One region of the Micromonospora sp. WMMD987 genome, then DNA from elsewhere that is predicted to be linked to it. Evidence: riboswitches for the same ligand, from Rfam matches in the RefSeq annotation. Region 1 holds a riboswitch; each other region holds the start of a gene.
The links. A riboswitch is a leader RNA that binds a small molecule or an ion and turns the genes downstream of it on or off. The one in region 1 is predicted to bind cyclic di-AMP.
Positions count from the first base shown of each region.

Region 1 (6,293 bases):
AACATCCTCTTCCACGACGCGGTCCGCCCGCTGGTCAGCGCCCGGATCGTCCGCGAGTGCGTGAACGCGCTGTGGAGCTACTCCGCCGTCGACGTGGCCATCCCCTCGGCCGACACGATCATCCAGGTCGACGAGGACGAGTGCATCACCGACATCCCGGTCCGGTCCCGGCTGCGCCGGGGGCAGACCCCGCAGGCGTTCCGCTCGGGCACCATCCGGGAGGCGTACCGGCGGGCCGAGGGCGACCCGGACTTCGCCGCCACCGACGACTGCGGCGTGGTGCTGCGTTACCTGCCCGGCACCCCGATCAAGGTGATCGACGGGTCGGACGAGAACATCAAGGTCACCCACCCGGTCGACGTGCACCTGGCCGACAAGCTGTTCCAGCTCGCCGCCGCCCAGGCCCCCCGGCTGTCGCACCGCAGCTACACCGAGGAGCTGGCCGGTCGGACGATCGTCATCTTCGGCGGCAGCTACGGCATCGGGCACGACCTGGCCGAGCTGGCCCGGGGGTACGGCGCACAGGTCTTCCCGTTCAGCCGCTCCAGCACCGGCACCCACGTCGAGCAGACCAGCGACGTCGAGGCCGCGCTGAAGACCGCCTTCGAGGCCACCGGCCGGATCGACCACGTGGTGGTCACCGCCGGCATCCTGGAGAAGGGCGCGCTGGCCGAGATGGACGAGGAGACCATGGACCGGGTGCTCCAGGTCAACTTCGTCGGGCCGGTGATCGCCGCCCGGCAGTCCCTGCCGTACCTCCAGCAGACCAAGGGCCAACTGCTGCTCTACACGTCCAGCTCCTACACCCGGGGCCGGGCCCAGTACGCGCTCTACTCGTCGACGAAGGCGGCGCTGGTCAACCTGACCCAGGCGCTCTCCGACGAGTGGGCCGAGTTCGGGGTGCGGGTCAACTGCATCAACCCGGAGCGCACCGCCACCCCGATGCGCACCAAGGCGTTCGGTGAGGAGCCGGAGCACACCCTGCTGGCCGCCGAGGCGGTCGCCCAGTCCTCGCTCGACGTGCTGATCTCCGACCTCACCGGCCAGGTGATCGACGTACGGCGGGCCCCCGGCGAGCCGGCCCCGGTGCCGGCCCAGCCGACCGCCGCCGAGCACGACCGGCTGCCCGACAGCGTCGACGCCGGCTGACCCCGACCCCGGAAACGGTGTGACATGCGTGGTGACCTGGTCAGGAAACTGATCGCGCGGTGCCTGACCACCGGCCTGGCCGTGGTCGCCTTCCTGGTGGTGGCGTTCACCGGGGCCACCGGCTGGGGCCTGGCCCTGGCGGTGGCCGCGCTGGCCGCCGCCGGCTACGAACGCCGGGTCCGCCCGGACGCCGACATCGTCGCCGAGACGGTGCTGCTGGCCGCCGGCGTCCTGGTCGGCTACACCCGTCGGCTCGACGACGGGTTCGACCCGGTGCTGGCGCTGACCGCGCTGGCGCTGCTGGGCCTGGTGCTGCTGGTGGGGCCGCTGCGGGACGCCGGCAACCTGGAGATCCGGGCGGCGAACCTGCCGGTACGGACGTGGACCCCGCTGGTCGCCGCCCGGCTCGACGGCGTGCTGCTGGGGCTGCTCGCGGTGGTGGCGGTGGCCGCCGCCCTCGCCCTGCCCGCCGTGGTCGCGCTGGCCGTCGTGCTGGTGGTGGCGGTCGGTTGCGGCGCGGTCGGCCTGGACCTGGCCCGGCGGCGGTTCCGGCCGGCGGGCGGCGGCAGCCCGGTGACCCGGGCGCTGCGGGCGCACCAGCCGGAGTTCCTGCTCTACTTCTCCGCTCCGCCCGGCTCGGAGTACCAGGTCACCATGTGGCTGCCCTACCTGGAACGGCTGGGCCGACCGTTCCTGGTGCTGCTGCGGGAGCCGGAGTTCCTGCCGACGATCGCCGCCGCCACCCGCGCCCCGGTGGTCTACTGCCCCACCCTGAAGGCGATGGACGAGGCGCTGGTGCCCAGCCTACGGGTGGCGTTCTACGTCAACCACGGGGCGAAGAACAGCCACTGCATCCGGTTCACCCAGCTCACCCACGTGCAGCTGCACCACGGCGACAGCGACAAGGCCCCCAGCGCCAACCCGGTCTCGGCCATCTTCGACAAGATCTTCGTCGCCGGTTCGGCGGCGATCGAGCGGTACGCGCGGGCCGGCGTGGAGATCCCCGCCGAGAAGTTCGTCGTGGTCGGTCGACCCCAGGTCGAGGGCATCGAGGTACGCCAGGAAGCCCGTCCGCTCACCGCCCCGACCGTGCTCTACACCCCCACCTGGACCGGCCACCACGCCGACGCCAACTACTGCTCACTGCCGGTGGCCGAGCCGCTGCTGCGCCGGCTGCTCGACCGGGGCGCCACGGTGATCCTGCGCGCCCACCCGTACACCGGGCAGAATCCGGCCTCGGCCCGGCAGTTGGCCCGGCTCACCGAACTGCTCGCCGCCGACCGGTCCCGCACCGGTCGGGAGCACCTGTGGGGCGCGGCGGCCAGCCGCGAGCTGAGCCTGACCGACTGCGTCAACCGCTCCGACGCCCTGATCTCCGACGTCTCCGGGGTGATCTCGGATTACCTCTATTCGGGCAAGCCGTACGCGGTGACCGACCTGGGTGTCGACGGGGACGAGTTCGTGGCCCGCTTCCCGCTGGCCGCCTCCGGCTACGTACTGCGCCGGGACATGTCCAACCTCGACGAGGTGCTGGCCGGGCTGCTGGACACCGACCCGTTGATGGCGGCCCGCTGGCAGACCCGCCGTCGCTACCTGGGTGACTTCCCGGCCGACTCGTACGCCGACGGTTTCCTCGACGCCGCCCGGCGGGAGCTGGAGCCGGAGTGGAACCCGCCGACCCCGCGTACCGCCCGGAACACCGCCACCCTCTCCCCCCACCCCTGACCCACATCCCGCCCGCTCCCACTCGCCCCCACTCCCGCCCGCCCGCTCGCGCCCGCCCGCGCCCGCCCCTGACCTCCCGCCCGCCCGCGCCCGCCCCTGACCCCCCGCCCGCGCCCGCGCGCCCCCCGCGCGTCTCCCTCGGCAAGATCACGCTCGATCCATGGTCGAGTGGCATCGCGAGCGCCGGATGCCACTGGAACATGGATCCGACCTCGTTCGTCCGCCGGCGGGATTGGCCTGCGACAGCGGACCGCCCCGGCGCCCGGGGTCGGGCGGCCGGGGCGGTCCGGTTCGCGGGTGGGGCGTCGGTCAGGCCGAGTAGCCCCGGGTGGCGATCCAGTTCGCCAGGGTGGTCACGCCGACCCAGTACGCCGGCAGCGACGGGTCGGCCGAGTCGGCGATCCGCACGGTGCGACCGTTGTCCCGGTATCCCACCACGGCGACGTAGTGGCCGCCGGGGAAGGAGTGCCAACCACCGTCGAGGTCGGTGACGTCCCCGGCCACGTTGGCGACCACGGCCCGCTTGGCGGCGACCGTCTCCACCACGTCGGCCCGCAGCCGCTCGACCTGGGCGTCGCTCGGGGTGCCGGCGAACATCCGGGTCCGGTACGGGTCGCCCTTCACCACGGCGTTGAGCACCCGGGTGGTGTCCTCGGCCGAGTTGGTGCCCATCTCGGTGGTACCCAACTGGGCGGCGAGGTCGTCCTGGCCGCGCTCGATGCCGGCTGCGCTGAGCGCGTTGCGCACCGCAGCCGGGCCGCAGTAGTAGTAGGTGGTCTGGGCCTGGTAGTCGTAGCGGAGCAGCTTCGACGACGGCGGCTTCGGGGCCACCACCCGGCGGGCCAGGTCCGGGTCGGCGGTGGGCCGGGCCTTCGCCCGGGTGGCCCGCGGCGACGGCGTGGGGCTCGCTGACGGGCTGGTCGTGGGGGTGACCGACGGGCTCGCCGGAACGGGGACGGCGACCCGGGCCTGAGCCCGGCTGGCGACATCGTCGAGACGGGGGGCGGGCTCGGCGACGACGGCGGTCGAACGCGGCTGGTCGGTCGGGGCGCCGGCGACACCGGCCGCCAGCGCGGCGGCACCGGTGGTCAGGACGAGGACCGCGGCCGAGCCGACCACCACCTGGTACGGACGCTGGGTGGTCAGGCGGCGTAGCTGACGTTTCATGTGATGCTTCACGGGGTGTTCCTCCACGGGGCGAGGCGGCGACACGCCGGACCGGCACGCGGCGGGCTACGCCACGCGCGGATCGGTCGGAGGGGCCGCTGGTGCGGTCGGGACCGCCCGGACGGGGCCGGACGGATCGGCGGAGGCCGCCCGACAGGGGCCGGGCGGCGGGGCGGACGGCCGGGTCAGCGCTTCGGGCGCGACGGTCCGGCGGTGCCCCGGCACCGAGGTGGAGGAACTACCGAGGGGGTCGGGTCATGCTGCACGAGCAGGGAACTCCTTCCGCTGCCGCCGACCGGGTTAGCTGACGGATTCGGGCGGGAAGATCGCCCTACCCCGGGCCGTGGCCCGGCGATTCACCCCAGTGGTGCGTGTGGGTCCCCGGTTCGTGACTCGCACGATTGAGCGGGTCGGCACGGCGTCACCTTCGGCGATCGGAAACCGCACCGGACCGCAGCGACACTACTGGTCGGTTTTCCCCTCGCCAACCCCTGTGAGCTGCGTAAACATCCTCCGGCGAGCTGTCTTCCGGGGCACTCGGGCACCGACCTGCCGCAGCGGGTCCGATGGTGCGTCCGGGCCCGTCCGGGCGCGAACCGGACGGGCCGCCGGTAACCCCCGGTGATCGCCACGCTCGATGTCACCGACTGTGACCCGGTGTCCGAATCCCTACCCGGGGTGACGCCGACCACAACCGACAGGTAACGATTCGGCCGCCGACCTGTCGCCGGGCCGAGTCGATCCCCCGCGACCGCTCGACCTCAGTTCACCCGGGCAGGTCGCCAGCGGGCGGCGAGGGGCAGCCGGGCCGCCGACGTCACGGGGCGGGGCGACGGGATCCGGGCCGGTCGCAGCCGCTGCGCCGCCGCGTACGCCTCGACGGCCAGCGACCGGGCCGCCTCGGCGGCCAGTTCGGCGTCCCGCCACGCCAACCGCTCCCACCCGGCCGCGGCCCGGTACGCGGTACGACGGTCCTCGCGGACGGCGCGGGCGAGCATCACCTCGTGTTCCACCGGGTGCCGGCGTGGATCCCACCCGTCGCGGTGCGCGAAGACGTCCCGCAGCCGTTCGACCGACAGCTCCCCCCGCCAGTGCGCCGCCACCGCCTCCTGGTGCAACCACCGCTCCCGGTCGGCGTACTCGATCGGGGTGCGGGGGGTACGCGGGCGGGGCAGTGCGCCGGCACCGGCGAACCGACGGGCCACCGTGTCCGCCTCGTCGTACGCCTGCCAGGCCCGGTCCAGGGCGTCCTGCGCGGCCAGCCACGCGGACCGGCGACGGCGGGCGGTCTGGGCGGCCCCGGAAGCGGCCACCGCCACCTCCTCGGCGTAGCGCCGCAGATCGGCGAGCGGAGGCGGGGCGTCCGACGGCGGGCCGTCGGCGGCCAGGTCGGTCGTCCGGTCCGGTTCGGGGCGGGCGACCAGGACGGCGAGCCCGGTCAGGGCCAGGACGAGCAGCAGGGACCAGATCACGGTGGCGGTCGGGACCTCGATCAGGAACTGGGAGAGCACGGTGTTCACGGTCGACACCTCGTGGGCGGGTTGCGGAAGCGGAGGCCGTACCGGCGGCGGGACCGTTGCGGAGAGAACCGGCCGGGCGGTGCGGAGTGAGGTTCGTCGTCGGTGCGGCACGGGCGGATCGGCCCCGTGCGGGCCGGGTCAGCCCGCCGGAGGTGCCCGGGGGCCGGCAGTGGCGGCGGGCACCCGCCCTAGCGGTGTGGCCAGGGCCGCCACCGGCCGGCTCTGCGCGGTGGTGACCGGCACCGTGAGTGCCACGGTATCGACCGGCTCCCCCGTTGCCGCAGTCGTCCACTCGACCGCCGGGTCACCGGCGCGGACGCCGTCGGGCCTGCCGACCGGGGCGGCCGGGGTCGGGGCGGCGGGAGAGGACGGGGACGCGTCGAGCGCCAGGGCGGTCGCGGCCGGCTCGAACAGCGCGGGGCCGGGTAGCCCGGGGCCGGCGGCGGCGAACGCGAGCGCGACGGCAAGGCTGGTCAGGAGCCGGGACATCCCGCGCGCGACCCACCACAGGGGACTGACGGACGCGACCGGGGACACGTGACCACGCTACCGCCGGGGTGACCGGCCCGCAGCATCGCCGGGCGTGTCGCCGCGCCCACCATGGTGGACCCGGTCGCGTCCGCCGGAGGAAGCCCGATCGCTGCGGGCGGCCGCTGTCGACCCCCGCCCGGGGTGGCGGCTGCCGGTGGGATGGCGGCTGCCGGGTGCCGGTGGTTGCGGGCGCCGATCAGG
Region 1 covers NZ_CP120861.1:2,464,160-2,470,452, reverse strand. The annotation lists gene O7612_RS10600 (bifunctional cytidylyltransferase/SDR family oxidoreductase) at 1-1,149, shown strand, start outside; gene O7612_RS10595 (CDP-glycerol glycerophosphotransferase family protein) at 1,174-2,874, shown strand; gene O7612_RS10590 (C39 family peptidase) at 3,184-4,053, opposite strand; cyclic di-AMP (ydaO/yuaA leader) riboswitch at 4,316-4,459, opposite strand; gene O7612_RS10585 (hypothetical protein) at 4,803-5,561, opposite strand; gene O7612_RS10580 (hypothetical protein) at 5,700-6,098, opposite strand.

Region 2 (6,293 bases), 1.6 Mb from region 1:
AGGTCCGGGGCGTCGAGAAGATGGTCGACGACGACCGGTACTGCATCGACGTGCTCACCCAGATCTCCGCCGTCCAGGCCGCCCTGGACAAGGTCGCCCTCGGCCTGCTCGACGGCCACGCCCGGCACTGCATGCACGAGGGGGCCGCCGAGGGCCGGGCCGACGAGATGGCCGCCGAGATGATGGCCGCCGTCGGCCGGCTGATGAAGCGCGGCTGACCCACCGGCCGCCGGGGCGAACGTGCCCCTCGGCACACCGTGGGCAGGGTGAACCCGGCGGACGGGCCGGGGTGGTGGCTACCATCGTCCGACGACGACCGCCGCCCGCGGGATGAACCGGTCGGCCGGCTGACCCGTATCCCGTCCCGGACCGTTGGGAGAACTCGCACGCATGGGCGCCGACCACACCCGTCCCGCTCCGTCCACCCCGCCCCGGGTGCGGCGGATACTCGTCATGACGGTGGTGCCGCTCATCGTCGTCACGGTGATCGCCACCCTGCTGCTCTGGCCGGGCGAGACCCGGCAGATCGACCAGGGCGAGCAGGTGCCCCGCCACCACGGCACGGTGACCCGGGTGGTGACCGAGCCCTGCCCGCCCGCCCCGCAGACCCCCGACGGGCCGTCCGGGGCGGACGCCGGCCCGTGCGGCACGGTGACGGTCGCCGTCGAGCAGGGGCCGGACACCGGCCGGCAGGTCGAGACGCCGGTCCCGTCCGGGCCGGGGGCACCGACCGTGGCCGTCGGCGACGAGGTGGTGCTGGTCGCGCTGACCGACCCGACCGACCCGACGGCGGTCAGCTACCACATCGCCGAGCACCAGCGGGGCACGCCGCTGCTCTGGCTGGTCGCCCTGTTCGCGGCGGCGATCGTGGCGTTCGGCCGGCTCCGCGGGCTGGCCGCCCTGGCCGGTCTCGGGGCCAGCTTCGCCATCCTGCTGACCTTCGTGGTGCCGGGCATCTCGGCCGGGGGTGCGCCGTTGCCCATCGCGATCACCGGCGCGGCGTTGATCATGTTCGTGGTGCTGTACCTGACCCACGGGATCACCGCGCAGACCTCGGTGGCGGTCCTCGGCACCCTGGGCAGCCTGGTGCTGACCGGGATCCTGGGCACGCTGGCCACCGCCGCCACCCACCTGACCGGGTACGGCAGCGAGGAGGCCACCACGCTGTCGATGTACCAGCGCGACGTGGATCTGCACGGCCTGCTGCTGGCCGGGATCATCATCGGCTCGCTCGGCGTGCTGGACGACGTGACCGTCACCCAGTCGGCCACCGTCACCGAATTGGCCCACGCCAATCCCGGGCTGTCCCGGTTGCAGCTCTACCGGGCCGCCACCCGGGTCGGCCGGGCGCACATCGCGTCCACGGTGAACACCATCGTGCTGGCGTACGCGGGAGCCTCACTGCCGTTGCTGCTCCTGCTCACCGCCGACAGCCGGCCGGTGGGCCAGATCCTCACCAGCGAGTTCCTGGCCCAGGAGATCGTCCGCAGCGCGGTGGCCACCCTCGGCCTGGTGGCGGCGGTGCCGCTGACGACCGGGCTGGCCGCGCTGGTCACCACCGCCGGTCGCGGCCCCGCCGACGCCACCCCCGCCGGACCGCCGCCCACCCCGCGCCCGGCTCCGGACCGCGCCGAGGCGTGGGAGGCGCTGGGCGCGTCCCGGCCCGGCGGACCGTCCACCCCGGCCCCCGGTCGATGGCCGGATCGCGACAGCGACACGGAAGCGGCATGGTGACACTGCGGTACGTGACCGGAGCGGGGACCACCACTGTCGACCCCGCCGCTGGTCACCGCCCACTATCGGGAAAATACGCATTTCGCCGTGTTGTGGCCGTAGATTCCTGCTACGACTCTCGGGTAACCTCGCTGCCGGTCACCGCCGAAGGCGCCCACCGGCGCCAGCGGGGCCACCGCCCAATCGCCGTACGGCGAGCCGGGGAACCGAGCACCTGGGGTGAATCCGCGCCAGCGGTAGGGGCCACTTCCGTCCCGAACCCGTCAGCTAACCCGGTCGGCGGTCGACGGAAGGGAAAACTGTGACGGCACCCCTACGCCGCTGGCTGACGCCGGCAGTGGCCGTGCTCGCCGCCCTGGCGATCGTCGCCGGGCCCACCGCCGCCCCCGCGACGGCGGCACCCAACGCGCCCTCCCCCTCGGGTCACGAGGAGGACGAGGAGCCGAAGCTGCTCACCGACGTCATCGAGGCCACCAACCGGGAGTACTCGGCGGCGAAGAACCGGCTGGAGAAGTCCAAGAAGCGCCAACTCGAGTACGCCATCGAGGTGGAGAAGGCCGAGCAGGAGCTGGCCGCGCTGGCCCCGCAGGTCAACGAGATCGCCGCCCAGTCGTACCGGACGGGTCGCGTCGGCGCGGTCGCCGCCCTGCTGGAGAGCGACGCCCCGGACGCCTTCGTCCGGCGGGCCGCCGCCCTGGACGAGCTGAACATGGTCAACGCCGGCAAGCTGGCCGAGGTCAACGAGGTGAGGACCCGGGCCGAGAAGGCCAAGCTCGCCGTCGACGCCGAGGTCCGTGAGCAGCAGAAGCAGACCAACCTGATGGCCAAGAAGAAGACCGAGGCGGACAAGGCGCTGGCCCTGGTCGGTGGCCGGGGCTTCACCGGCGGTCTGGTCGACGCCACCTCACCGGTGGCCCGCATCGCCCCGGGTCAGACGGCGGACGGCGACTGGCGTGCCGAGTCGTGCAGCGAGAACGACCCGACCACGTCCGGTTGTGTCACCCCCCGCACGTTGCACATGTACAAGGAGGTCAAGCGGGCCGGCTTCAACCGGTTCGTCGGCTGCTACCGCCCCGGCGGCCCCTGGGAGCACCCCAAGGGCAAGGCGTGCGACTGGTCGTTGCAGAAGAGCGGCTTCAGCCCGTGGCACAACAACGACACCCGGATGTACGGCAACAACCTCGCCGCGTTCCTGCTCCGCAACGCGGACCGGCTGGGCATCTACTACGTGATCTGGAACCGGCAGATCTGGTTCCCGGCCAACGGATGGAGTTCGTACTCCGGCCCGTCCGACCACACCGACCACGTACACGTGTCCCTGTTGTAGCGACGCGGCATCCGGTTCCCGCCCACCGCGTCCCCGACCCGGTGGGCGGAGCGGGCACTGACGGCGGAGGCCGCCCGGTCGAACCGGGCGGCCTCCGTCGTGAGCGGGTCTCAGCCGGCGACGGCCGCCGGCCCATCTGCCCCAGCCGGCGACGGCCGCCGGCCCATGTGCCTCAGCCGGCGACGGCCGCCGGTGCGGCGTCGGCGTCCGCCGGCACCACGGCGGGGCCGGGGACGGCGGCGGTGAGGGCGGACGCGTCGGCGGCGGGAGCGTGCGCCGGGGCCACCTGGCGGACCTCACCGGCGGCCAGCCGGTAGGACATGCCGACCACCGCGCACCGCCCGGCGGCCACCTCGGCGGCGATCACCGGAGAGTTGCCGAGCAGCACCTCGACGGTCTGCGCGATGTGGATGTCGACGATCCCGTCGATGTCGTGCACGCCCTGCTGGGCCGCCCGGCGCAGGCTCGGCCCGACGGCGGCGACCACCGAGTAGAGGTGCCCCGGGGGTTGGGTGCCGGTGCGGGCCGCCTCCCGGGCGGCCTGCACCGCTCCGCAGGAGTCGTGCCCGAGCACCACCACCAGCGGCGTGCCGAGGACGGTCACCGCGTACTCGACGCTGCCGAGCACCTCGGGGCCGGCGGTGTGCCCGGCGGTCCGGACCACGAAGAGGTCACCCAGCCCCCGGTCGAAGATGATCTCGGCGGCGAGCCGGGAGTCGGAGCAGCCGACGATGACCGCGAAGGGGTGCTGGCCGTCGGCGACGGCGGCCCGGTGGACCGCGCCCTGGTTGGGGTGGCGGGGCTCGCCGGCGACGAAACGCCGGTTGCCGGCCTGTAACTCGGCCAGCGCCTGGGTCGGAGTGATCGGGCCCATTGCCTCACCTCGGTCCGGGATAGTGCCTGGTCACGCCGGCCGGCGGCGACGACGGCCGTGTTCCCACGGTCACACGCAGCTAAAGGTACGTCAAGATTTCGTGATACACGTTTCAGGCTTTGGTCGGCGGGATGTCGACGGCGGGTCGAAAGCCGGCCGGGGTGGACGCGGGGACGCCGGCCGGCGGCGGGTTCCCCAGGTTCGGGCCATACGATGACCGGTATGGCGAATACCACAGGCAGCGCCGGGAGCGCCCGCAACTGGACGTTCCTCACCAACCACGGTCACGTGCTGCTCGCCATCGCCCGCAACCCCACGGCCCGGCTCCGCGACGTCGCCGAGGAGGTCGGGGTGACCGAACGGGCCGCCCAGGCGATCGTCACCGACCTGGAGTCCGGCGGCTACCTGCGGCGGACCAGGGTCGGCCGGCGCAACGAGTACACCATCGATCCGAGCGGGCACTTCCGGCACCCCGCCGAGGCCGATCGTCAGGTCGGCGCCCTGCTCGCCCTCTTCACCCCCGACCACGCCGACCGGGACGCCTGACCCGACGGCCCGCCCCGCCCCGGGCGTGGACGGGCCGTCGGGTCACGGGCCGCTCAGCAGAAGCTGCCGGCCTGTCCGCCGCCGTCCTGCCGGGTGGTGCGGAAGTCGCAGAGGTCGTACCCGTTGGCGGTGAGCGCCGCCTTCGCCGCCGCCGTCTGCGCCCCGGTCAGCGCCGGCTCCCGGGACAGGACGAAGCCGGTGGTCCGGGCCGGGTCACCGACCACCGCCCACCGGTAGTCGGGGTCGAGCCCGATCACCACGTAGTTCGGTCCGCCCAGGTAGATCCAGCGGCTGCCGAGCTTGAGGAACGACACGGTCAACGCCGAGTCGGCCGGCGGGTTCTCGCTGCGGGCCCGACCGGTGACCGCGCTGGTGGTGCCGACGATGGTCTGGCAGGTGTTGCGCACCCCGACGGTGCCGTCGGTCTGGACGTCGTAGCGGGCCTTGACGTTCTTGAAGCACTGGACCTCGAAGATCGCCGGAATGGCGGCGACCTGGTACCAGTCACCCGCGTACCGCTCGACGTCGACCTCGGCGACCGGGGTGAGCGGTCCGGTGTCGACGGCGGTCGGCGCGGCCTGCGCGGGTACGGCGGTGGCCAGCACCGTCGCGGTGGCGACGGCGGTGGTCAGTACCGTCGCGGTGGCGACGGCTGCGGCGACCTGACGACGTACTCCCATGGGTGGTCTCCTCCGGTCTGTCGGACCCGGCGCGGCGGGCGTCGCGCCGTCGGCGGAGTTCCCGGACCGGCCGGGCGGAAACTGTCGGCATTCTCATCCCCGTCGATGCATCCAGGGGCAGGTCAGCGCACGTATCCCGGGTGGGGACGGTCCGTCCACAGGGCACACCGTGGCCCGGGTCACCGATCCGACCGGGTCGCCGCCGCTGCGCGGACGCTCAGGTGGGGATAGGTTGGACGGGTGATCCGCCCAGCTTCCACCCGGCCCCTCTGGGTGTCGAGGCTGCGCGACCTGACCCGGCTGGCGGTTACCGCGCTGGTGCTCGCCGTCGGCCTCGGCGGCCTGTTCACCGCCGCCACCGACGGCCCGGCCACCGCTGCGCCCCGCCCGACCGTGGTGACGTCCCGGGTGGCTGCGCTGTCCACCGACACCCGGCCCACCGACACCCGGCCCGGTGACGACCGGCCCGCCGATGCCCGGCCCGGTTCCGGGCGGCCCGCCCACGGATCCACCCGGCCGCTACCGGCCGGGTCGGCCGCCGAGCCCACGGTCCGGCCCGCCGCGCGGGTGAACGTGGCGACGCCGGACCCGGCCCGGGACGCCACCGGCCGGCGCGGCCCGCCCCGGAGCTGAGCGGGGCGGCACCCCTCGGCACCTGCGTGCCCGACCGGCCGTCGCGCCCGGGCCGACCCGACCGCGCCCGAGCCCGACTCCGGTCCTGGTCCGGGCCACGCCTGGTCCTGATCCGAGCCGCGCCCGGCCGGATCCGGGCCACGCCAGGTCCGGTCCGGTCCGGTCCACCGAGGACACGCCGCCCGCGGCTCCCGCCCCACCGGGCCAGATCCCCTCCGTCCACATCGTTGTCCCACCGTGAGGTGCTGGTGATGCAGACCGTCTTCTCCGCCGTCCTACCCGACGTCCCGGCCGCCGCCGGAATCTGGCTGATCCTGCTCGCTGTCGCGGCCGTCGCCGTCGCGGCCCTGGTGGTCCGTCCCGACCGGCTCCGGCCGGCGGTGGGCGGTCGGTTCCGGGCCGCCGCCCTGCCGACCGACCCCGAGCACGCCGAGCAGGTCCGGGAACACATCCGGTACGCCGAGGAGGTCGCCGTGGCGGCCGAGCGGGCCGGCACCAC
Region 2 covers NZ_CP120861.1:830,108-836,400, reverse strand. The annotation lists gene O7612_RS03785 (metal-sensitive transcriptional regulator) at 1-218, shown strand, start outside; gene O7612_RS03780 (YibE/F family protein) at 391-1,734, shown strand; cyclic di-AMP (ydaO/yuaA leader) riboswitch at 1,901-2,032, shown strand; gene O7612_RS03775 (hypothetical protein) at 2,036-3,061, shown strand; gene O7612_RS03770 (carbonic anhydrase) at 3,234-3,935, opposite strand; gene O7612_RS03765 (MarR family winged helix-turn-helix transcriptional regulator) at 4,158-4,481, shown strand; gene O7612_RS03760 (lipocalin family protein) at 4,535-5,161, opposite strand; gene O7612_RS03755 (hypothetical protein) at 5,402-5,794, shown strand; gene O7612_RS03750 (hypothetical protein) at 6,046-6,293, shown strand, end outside.
Region 2: it holds a riboswitch for cyclic di-AMP, as region 1 does, so the genes downstream of both, O7612_RS03775 (hypothetical protein) here and O7612_RS10590 (C39 family peptidase) in region 1, are expected to answer to the same signal.

Region 3 (6,293 bases), 3.0 Mb from region 1:
GAGCCAACCGACCGGTCGCGCACGGCCACCGGTCCCGACCGCGTGTGCGCGCCGGTCCCGTCCGCACCCGGCCGTCGGCCCCACGTACCCGGCGGGCGGGTCCGGGTGCCGGCGTTCGCGGGAGGTGGCGGAGGTCGCGGGACGGGTATCGGCCCGACGTGGGGTGGGCGGCTGCCCGTACCCTCATTCCGCCTGGCATGCACCCGTGCCCGGCGTCGCCGTCGCACAGGAGCCGGTACGTTGACCGACCAGACCACCCTGGAACAGGAGATCGCCGCCGAGCAACGGCATCTCGACCGGGTGTACGCCCGGCTCGCCGAACTGCGCCGGGCGGCCGTCCGCGCCGAGCGGGACGGTTACCGGCTGGCGCGGGTCGGCAACTTCGGCGCGCTCGTGGAGCGGGACGCCATGGTCTTCCACGCCGCCCAGCGCCGGCACCTGCTGGACGCCGAGCACGAGGGGCTGGTCTTCGGCCGGCTCGATCTGCGGGACCGTCAGGTGCTGCACGTCGGCCGGCTCGGGATCCGCGGCGAGAACGCCGAGACGCTGGTGGTCGACTGGCGGGCCCCGGCCGCCGCCGCCTTCTACCGGGGCACCCCGGCGGAGCCGCTGGGGGTGGTACGGCGACGCACCATCAGCTCGTCGGGCGAGAAGGTCACCCGGATCGAGGACGAGCTGCTCGACCCGGCGTCCGCGCCGCCGGACATGCCGGTGGTCGGCGACGGGGCGCTGCTGGCGACCCTGTCCAGGGCGACCGGACGGGGGATGCGGGACATCATCGCCACCATCCAGCGGGAGCAGGACGAGGTGATCCGCTCCCCCGGCACGGGGGTCACGATCGTCTCCGGTGGGCCGGGCACCGGGAAGACGGCGGTCGCCCTGCACCGGGCGGCGTACCTGCTCTATGCCGACCGCAGCCGGTACGCCGGCGGCGGCATCCTGGTGGTGGGTCCGTCGGCGGTCTTCGTGAACTACATCGCCTCGGTGCTGCCCTCGTTGGGTGAGGAGACCGCCACCCTGCACTCGCTGGGTTCGCTCTTCCCCGGCCTGTCGGCGACCCGCACCGACAGTCCCGAGGTGGCGGCGGTGAAGGGGTCGCTACGGATGCGGCGGGTGCTGGAACGGGCGGCCCGGGACGCGGTGCCGGACGGTCCGCAGGAGCTGCGGCTGCTCTACCGGGGGACGCTGCTGCGCCTGGAGCGGCGCGAGTTGGACCGGATCCGGGACCGGGCGTTGCACCGGGGCGCCCGCCGCAACGAAGTCCGCCGGGTCGGCTTCGACGGGGTGCTCGCCGCGCTGTACACGCAGGCCCGCCGGCTGGCCCTCAGCGGTCTGCCCGAACAGCCCGCCTTCGAGGACGAGATCATCGACCGGCCGGAGTTCCGGGAGTTCCTCAAGGCGTGGTGGCCCCGGCTGCACCCCCGGCACGTGCTGGGCTGGCTGGCCCGACCGGAGCGGCTGCGCCGGTACGCGACCGGGCTGCTCTCCCGGGCGGAGACCGCGGTGCTGGCCGGGGCGTACCGGTCGTTGGACACCGAGGGGTTGACGGTGGCCGACATCGCCCTGCTCGACGAGCTGGACGCCCTGCTGGGCAAGCCGGTACGTCCGCGGCGGGCGAACCGGGATCCGTACCAGCTCGCCGGTGGGGTCCGCGAGCTGAGCACCTTCGGCGACCGGGAGCGCGCCGCCCGTGCCGCAGCCCGGGAGCGGCCGGAGGACTACCGGGACTACGCGCACGTGGTGGTGGACGAGTCGCAGGACGTCTCGCCGATGCAGTGGCGGATGATCGGCCGGCGCGGTCGGCTCGCCTCCTGGACGGTGGTGGGCGACCCGGCGCAGACCGCCTGGACCGGCGACCAGGAGGAGCTGGACCGGGCCCGGGACCAGGCGCTGGGCCGGCGACGGCGGCACCGGTTCACGCTCTCCACCAACTACCGCAACCCGGCGGAGATCTTCGCGGTGGCGGCGGCGGAGATCCGCCGGCTCTATCCCGACCTGGAGCTGCCCAGCGCGGTGCGGTCCACCGGGGTGGACCCGGTGGCGCTGACCGTGCCGGCGGCGGAGCTGGCCCCGGCGACGGTGGACGCGGTGGACGCGGTGCTCGCCGAGGTGCCGGGGACGGTCGGCGTGATCACGCCGGTGCCCCGCCGGGACGAGGTCGCCGGCTGGCTGGGCGACCGGGGCGGGGCGCGGCTCCAGGTGGTGGACAGCCTCCAGGCCAAGGGCATGGAGTACGACGGGGTGGTGCTGGTCTGTCCGGGCGAGATCCGGGCCGAGCCGGGCTCCGGGGTACGGACGCTCTACGTGGCGCTGTCCCGGGCCACCCAACGCCTCACCACCGTCGATCCCGTCGACTGAACCGACGGCACCCGGGCGGTCCGACCTGGCCGGAAGCCCGGCCATCACTTGCATACATAGCGATGTGAGCATAGATTGGACCGGGTTCGCGGCGACGGAAGGTGTGGACGTGGGCGCAGGTCATGACCACAGCGCGACGATCAGCAACGCCGCACACCGGCACCGCGGTCGGCTCTGGGCGGCCTTCGGGCTGCTCACCGTGTTCATGGTGGTCGAGGCGGTGGCCGCGTTCGGTACCGGCTCACTGGCCCTGCTCTCCGACGCCGGGCACATGTTCACCGACGTGCTCGGCATCGGGATGGCCCTGGCCGCGATCACCGCGACCCGACGGGCCGCGCAGGACCCGCAGCGCACCTTCGGCCTCTACCGGCTGGAGGTGCTCGCCGCGCTGGCCAACGCCCTGCTGCTCAGCGGGGTGGCGGTCTACGTGCTGATCGAGGCGGTCCGCCGGTTCGGCGAGCCACCCGAGGTGCTGGCCGCCCCGATGCTGGTGGTGGCGGTGCTCGGCCTGCTCGCCAACCTTGTCGCGTTCGCCCTGCTGCGCGAGGGCGCCAAGGAGAGCATCAACCTGCGCGGGGCGTACCTGGAGGTGGTCGGCGACCTGCTCGGCTCCCTCGGCGTGATCGTGGCCGCACTGCTGATCGCCGGCACCGGCTGGTGGTGGGCCGACCCGGTGGTCGCGGTGGCGATCGGCGTGTTCATCCTGCCCCGCACCTGGCGACTCGGGCGGGCGGCGGTGCGGATCCTGGTGCAGGCCGCCCCGGAGCATCTCCAGGTGACCGCCGTGCACGACCGGCTGACCGCCGTGCCCGGCGTCACCGAGGTGCACGACCTGCACGTCTGGACGCTCACCTCGGGCATGGACGTCGCCTCGGCGCACCTCACGCTGGCCACCGACGCCGAGGTCGGCGCCGTACTGGCCGCCGCCCGGGGCGCCCTGCGGGACGACTTCCACATCGAGCACGCCACCCTCCAGGTGGAGCCGGGCAGCACTCCCGGCGGGTGCGGCCCGGCCCACTGGTGACCCGGAGCCCGCTGCGGCCCGACGGGCGGGATCGGGACCACCGGAGCGTCACCGAACCGCCGTGCACGCGGTGATCGCGCTGGATTTTGTCCTGTTTACCCCATAAAGGGGTATTCACTCCCGTACCCTCAGTCACGAGGTGGACGGGCGTCCCACCCGTACCGGTAGGCTCGGCTCCGGCCTCCGCCAGGCGGCGCCCACCGGCGCCGGCGGTGGCCGCCGCCTAATCGCCCACCAGGGCGAACCGGGGAACCACGTTCCTGGGGTGCATCCGCGTCAGCGGTAGGGATCTTCCGTCCCGAACCCGTCAGCTAACCCGGTCGGCGGCTGACGGAAGGACTCTGTATGCGGGTAGGAACCACCACGCGGCTGTTGGCCGCAGTCGTCACGAGCCTCGCGCTCGGCGTGTCGTCCGCGCCGTTCACCCCGGCCGTCGCCGCGCCCGTCACCCGGCTCGCCGCTCCCGGCGACGACGACGAGGGCGGCACACCGGCGCTCCGCGACCAGCTCGACGCGGCCAGCAAGGGCTGGGTCGACGCGAAGGCCGCCCTGGACCGCTCCACCAAACGCCAGCAGGAACTCGACGGCCAGCTCAAGAACATCGAGGCCCAACTGGTCGTGCAGACCGGCAAGGTCGGCCAGATCGCCGGAGCGGCCTACCGCACCGGCCGCCTCGGACCGATGTCCGCCCTGCTCAACAGCAACAGCCCGAGTGGCTTCCTGGACCGCGCGGCGGCGCTGGAGACGGTCGCGGCCCGGGAGGACCAGGAACTGCGCACCATGATCGAGACCCGCGACCAGGCCACCCGGACCCGGGCGGCGGTCAGTCGCGAGATCACCGAACAGCGCAAGCAGGTCGCCACCATGGGCAAGCGCAAGGAGCAGGCCGAACGAGCGCTGGCGGTGGCCGCCGCCAACAAGCCGACCCCCACCTCCCGGGACTCCGGCAGTTCGGACGGCACGTCCACCAGCAACGCCAAGGGAGCGCCCCGCAACTCCGACGGCTCCTGGCCGTCCGAGTCGTGCAGCGTCAACGACCCGACGCCGGCCAACGGCTGCATCACCCCGCGTACGCTCAACGCCCTGAACCAGGCCAAGGCGGCCGGCTTCACCCGGTACGTCTCCTGCTACCGGCCCAGTGGGTCCGGCGAGCACCCCAAGGGCCGGGCGTGCGACTTCGCCGCCCAGCGCAACGGCTTCGGCGGGGTGGCCAGTGGCGGCGACCGGACGTACGGCAACAACCTGGCCGCGTACTTCATCCGCAACGCCGACCGGCTCGGCGTGCTCTACGTGATCTGGTTCAAGCGGATCTGGCTGCCGAGCAGCGGCTGGAAGTCGTACAGCGGGGGCAACGGCGACCCGTCCAGCGACCACACCAACCACGTGCACCTGTCGATGATCTGAGCACCACCCCGGGTGGCCCGTCCTCGACGGGCGGGCCACCACAGCCGCCGGTAGCCGGAACACGGGCGGTCGGGCCACCACAGCCGCCGGTAGCCGGAACGCGGGCGGTCGGGCCACCACAGCCGCCGGTAGCCGGAACGCGGGCGGTCGGGCCACCCAGGGCCGCCGGTGGTCGGAACGCCGCCGGTCGGGCCACCGCAGCCGGTCGCGTCGCCGGTCAGGCCGCCGCGGGAGTGTCGCCGGACCGACCGTCCAGCACCGCGCCGAGGCGGCTGGCCAGCCCCAGGTGAGCGGCCCGGGCCTGCCGGAAGGCGTAGCCGAACAACGGTGCCGGCGCGGCGAGGGTGATCTCCACGTCGATCCGCAGCAGGTCCCCCTCCATCCGGAGCCGGGTGTGGTTGCGGACCGTGGTGGCGGGCTGCTGCCGGGCCACCGTCACGATCTCGTCCTGGTCGACCAGCAGCACGTCGGCCTGGTAGGTGACCGGGAACCGCAGCGGCCCCAGCTCCAGCCGGTCGGTGATCGCATAGCTGGCCACCGCACCCGGTCGGGCCGGCAACCGGCGCACCCGGACGATCAGGGGATGCAGCTCCTGCTGCCGGGACAGATCACTCAGCAGCGCCACCGCGTCCGCCTGTGCGCAGCGCGCCTGCACCGTGTAGCTGAAGCTCTCCCGCCGGACCACCACCGGGCCTCCTGACCGTCGTCGGTCGCCCGATCGTGCCGTACCGGAGAGGGCCTGGCAACGTCCCGGACCGGACGGCGGTCACATCGGCGGTACCGGGGTGAAACGCACCGGCCCCGCCGGCACCGGCCGGGCGGGGTGTCCCCGGCCCGGATCAGGCCCCCGGCAGCACCTCGGGGGTGGCGGCACCGGCGAAGTACGGCTCCGGGGCGCCGAAGAGACCGAGCAGCCCGGTCACCCAGAGCTGCCGGTGCACGAACCGGCTCGGCTCGGTGACGACGAGCTTGACCCCGCTGACCTCGGCCGTCTGGAAGCCGGCGACCATCGCGCTGATCCCGACGGAGTCGATGAAGGTGACCAGTCGCATGTTCAGCTCGATCCGCGCGGGCCGCCCCTTGGCCAGCACCTCGGCGATCGCCTCACGTACCTCGTATGCGGTGTCGACGTCGATCTCGCCACGGGGGGCGATCTCGATGACACCGGCCGGCAGGACCGACTTCACGATCGACAGGCTCACGCGAGCACCTCCACTCGCCCGTCTCCGGGCGCCTCATCAGTACGCGGGCCGCGACCGAGAGTATTCCTCCGATGGCCTCGGTCGCCACCCCTCGGGATGAGCAATTCGCGGATCCGGACGGACCGGACCGTCCCTCTCCGCACCGTTGCTGTTCCTGTTCTCTTCGACTTCACTTCGACGGCCGACACGTCCCGGCCGTTCCAACCGTCCCAGAGTAGCGGTCCGGGTCCACCCCACCTCGAATCCCGCAGGTCGGGCGAGCCCCGGGCGACGCGGCGGCGCTGGTTGTGCCAGGTACCTACCGT
Region 3 covers NZ_CP120861.1:5,434,446-5,440,738, forward strand. The annotation lists gene O7612_RS22855 (alpha/beta hydrolase) at 1-2, shown strand, start outside; gene O7612_RS22860 (AAA family ATPase) at 241-2,358, shown strand; gene O7612_RS22865 (cation diffusion facilitator family transporter) at 2,468-3,382, shown strand; cyclic di-AMP (ydaO/yuaA leader) riboswitch at 3,593-3,724, shown strand; gene O7612_RS22870 (hypothetical protein) at 3,728-4,786, shown strand; gene O7612_RS22875 (SRPBCC family protein) at 5,004-5,474, opposite strand; gene O7612_RS22880 (STAS domain-containing protein) at 5,626-5,988, opposite strand.
Region 3: it holds a riboswitch for cyclic di-AMP, as region 1 does, so the genes downstream of both, O7612_RS22870 (hypothetical protein) here and O7612_RS10590 (C39 family peptidase) in region 1, are expected to answer to the same signal.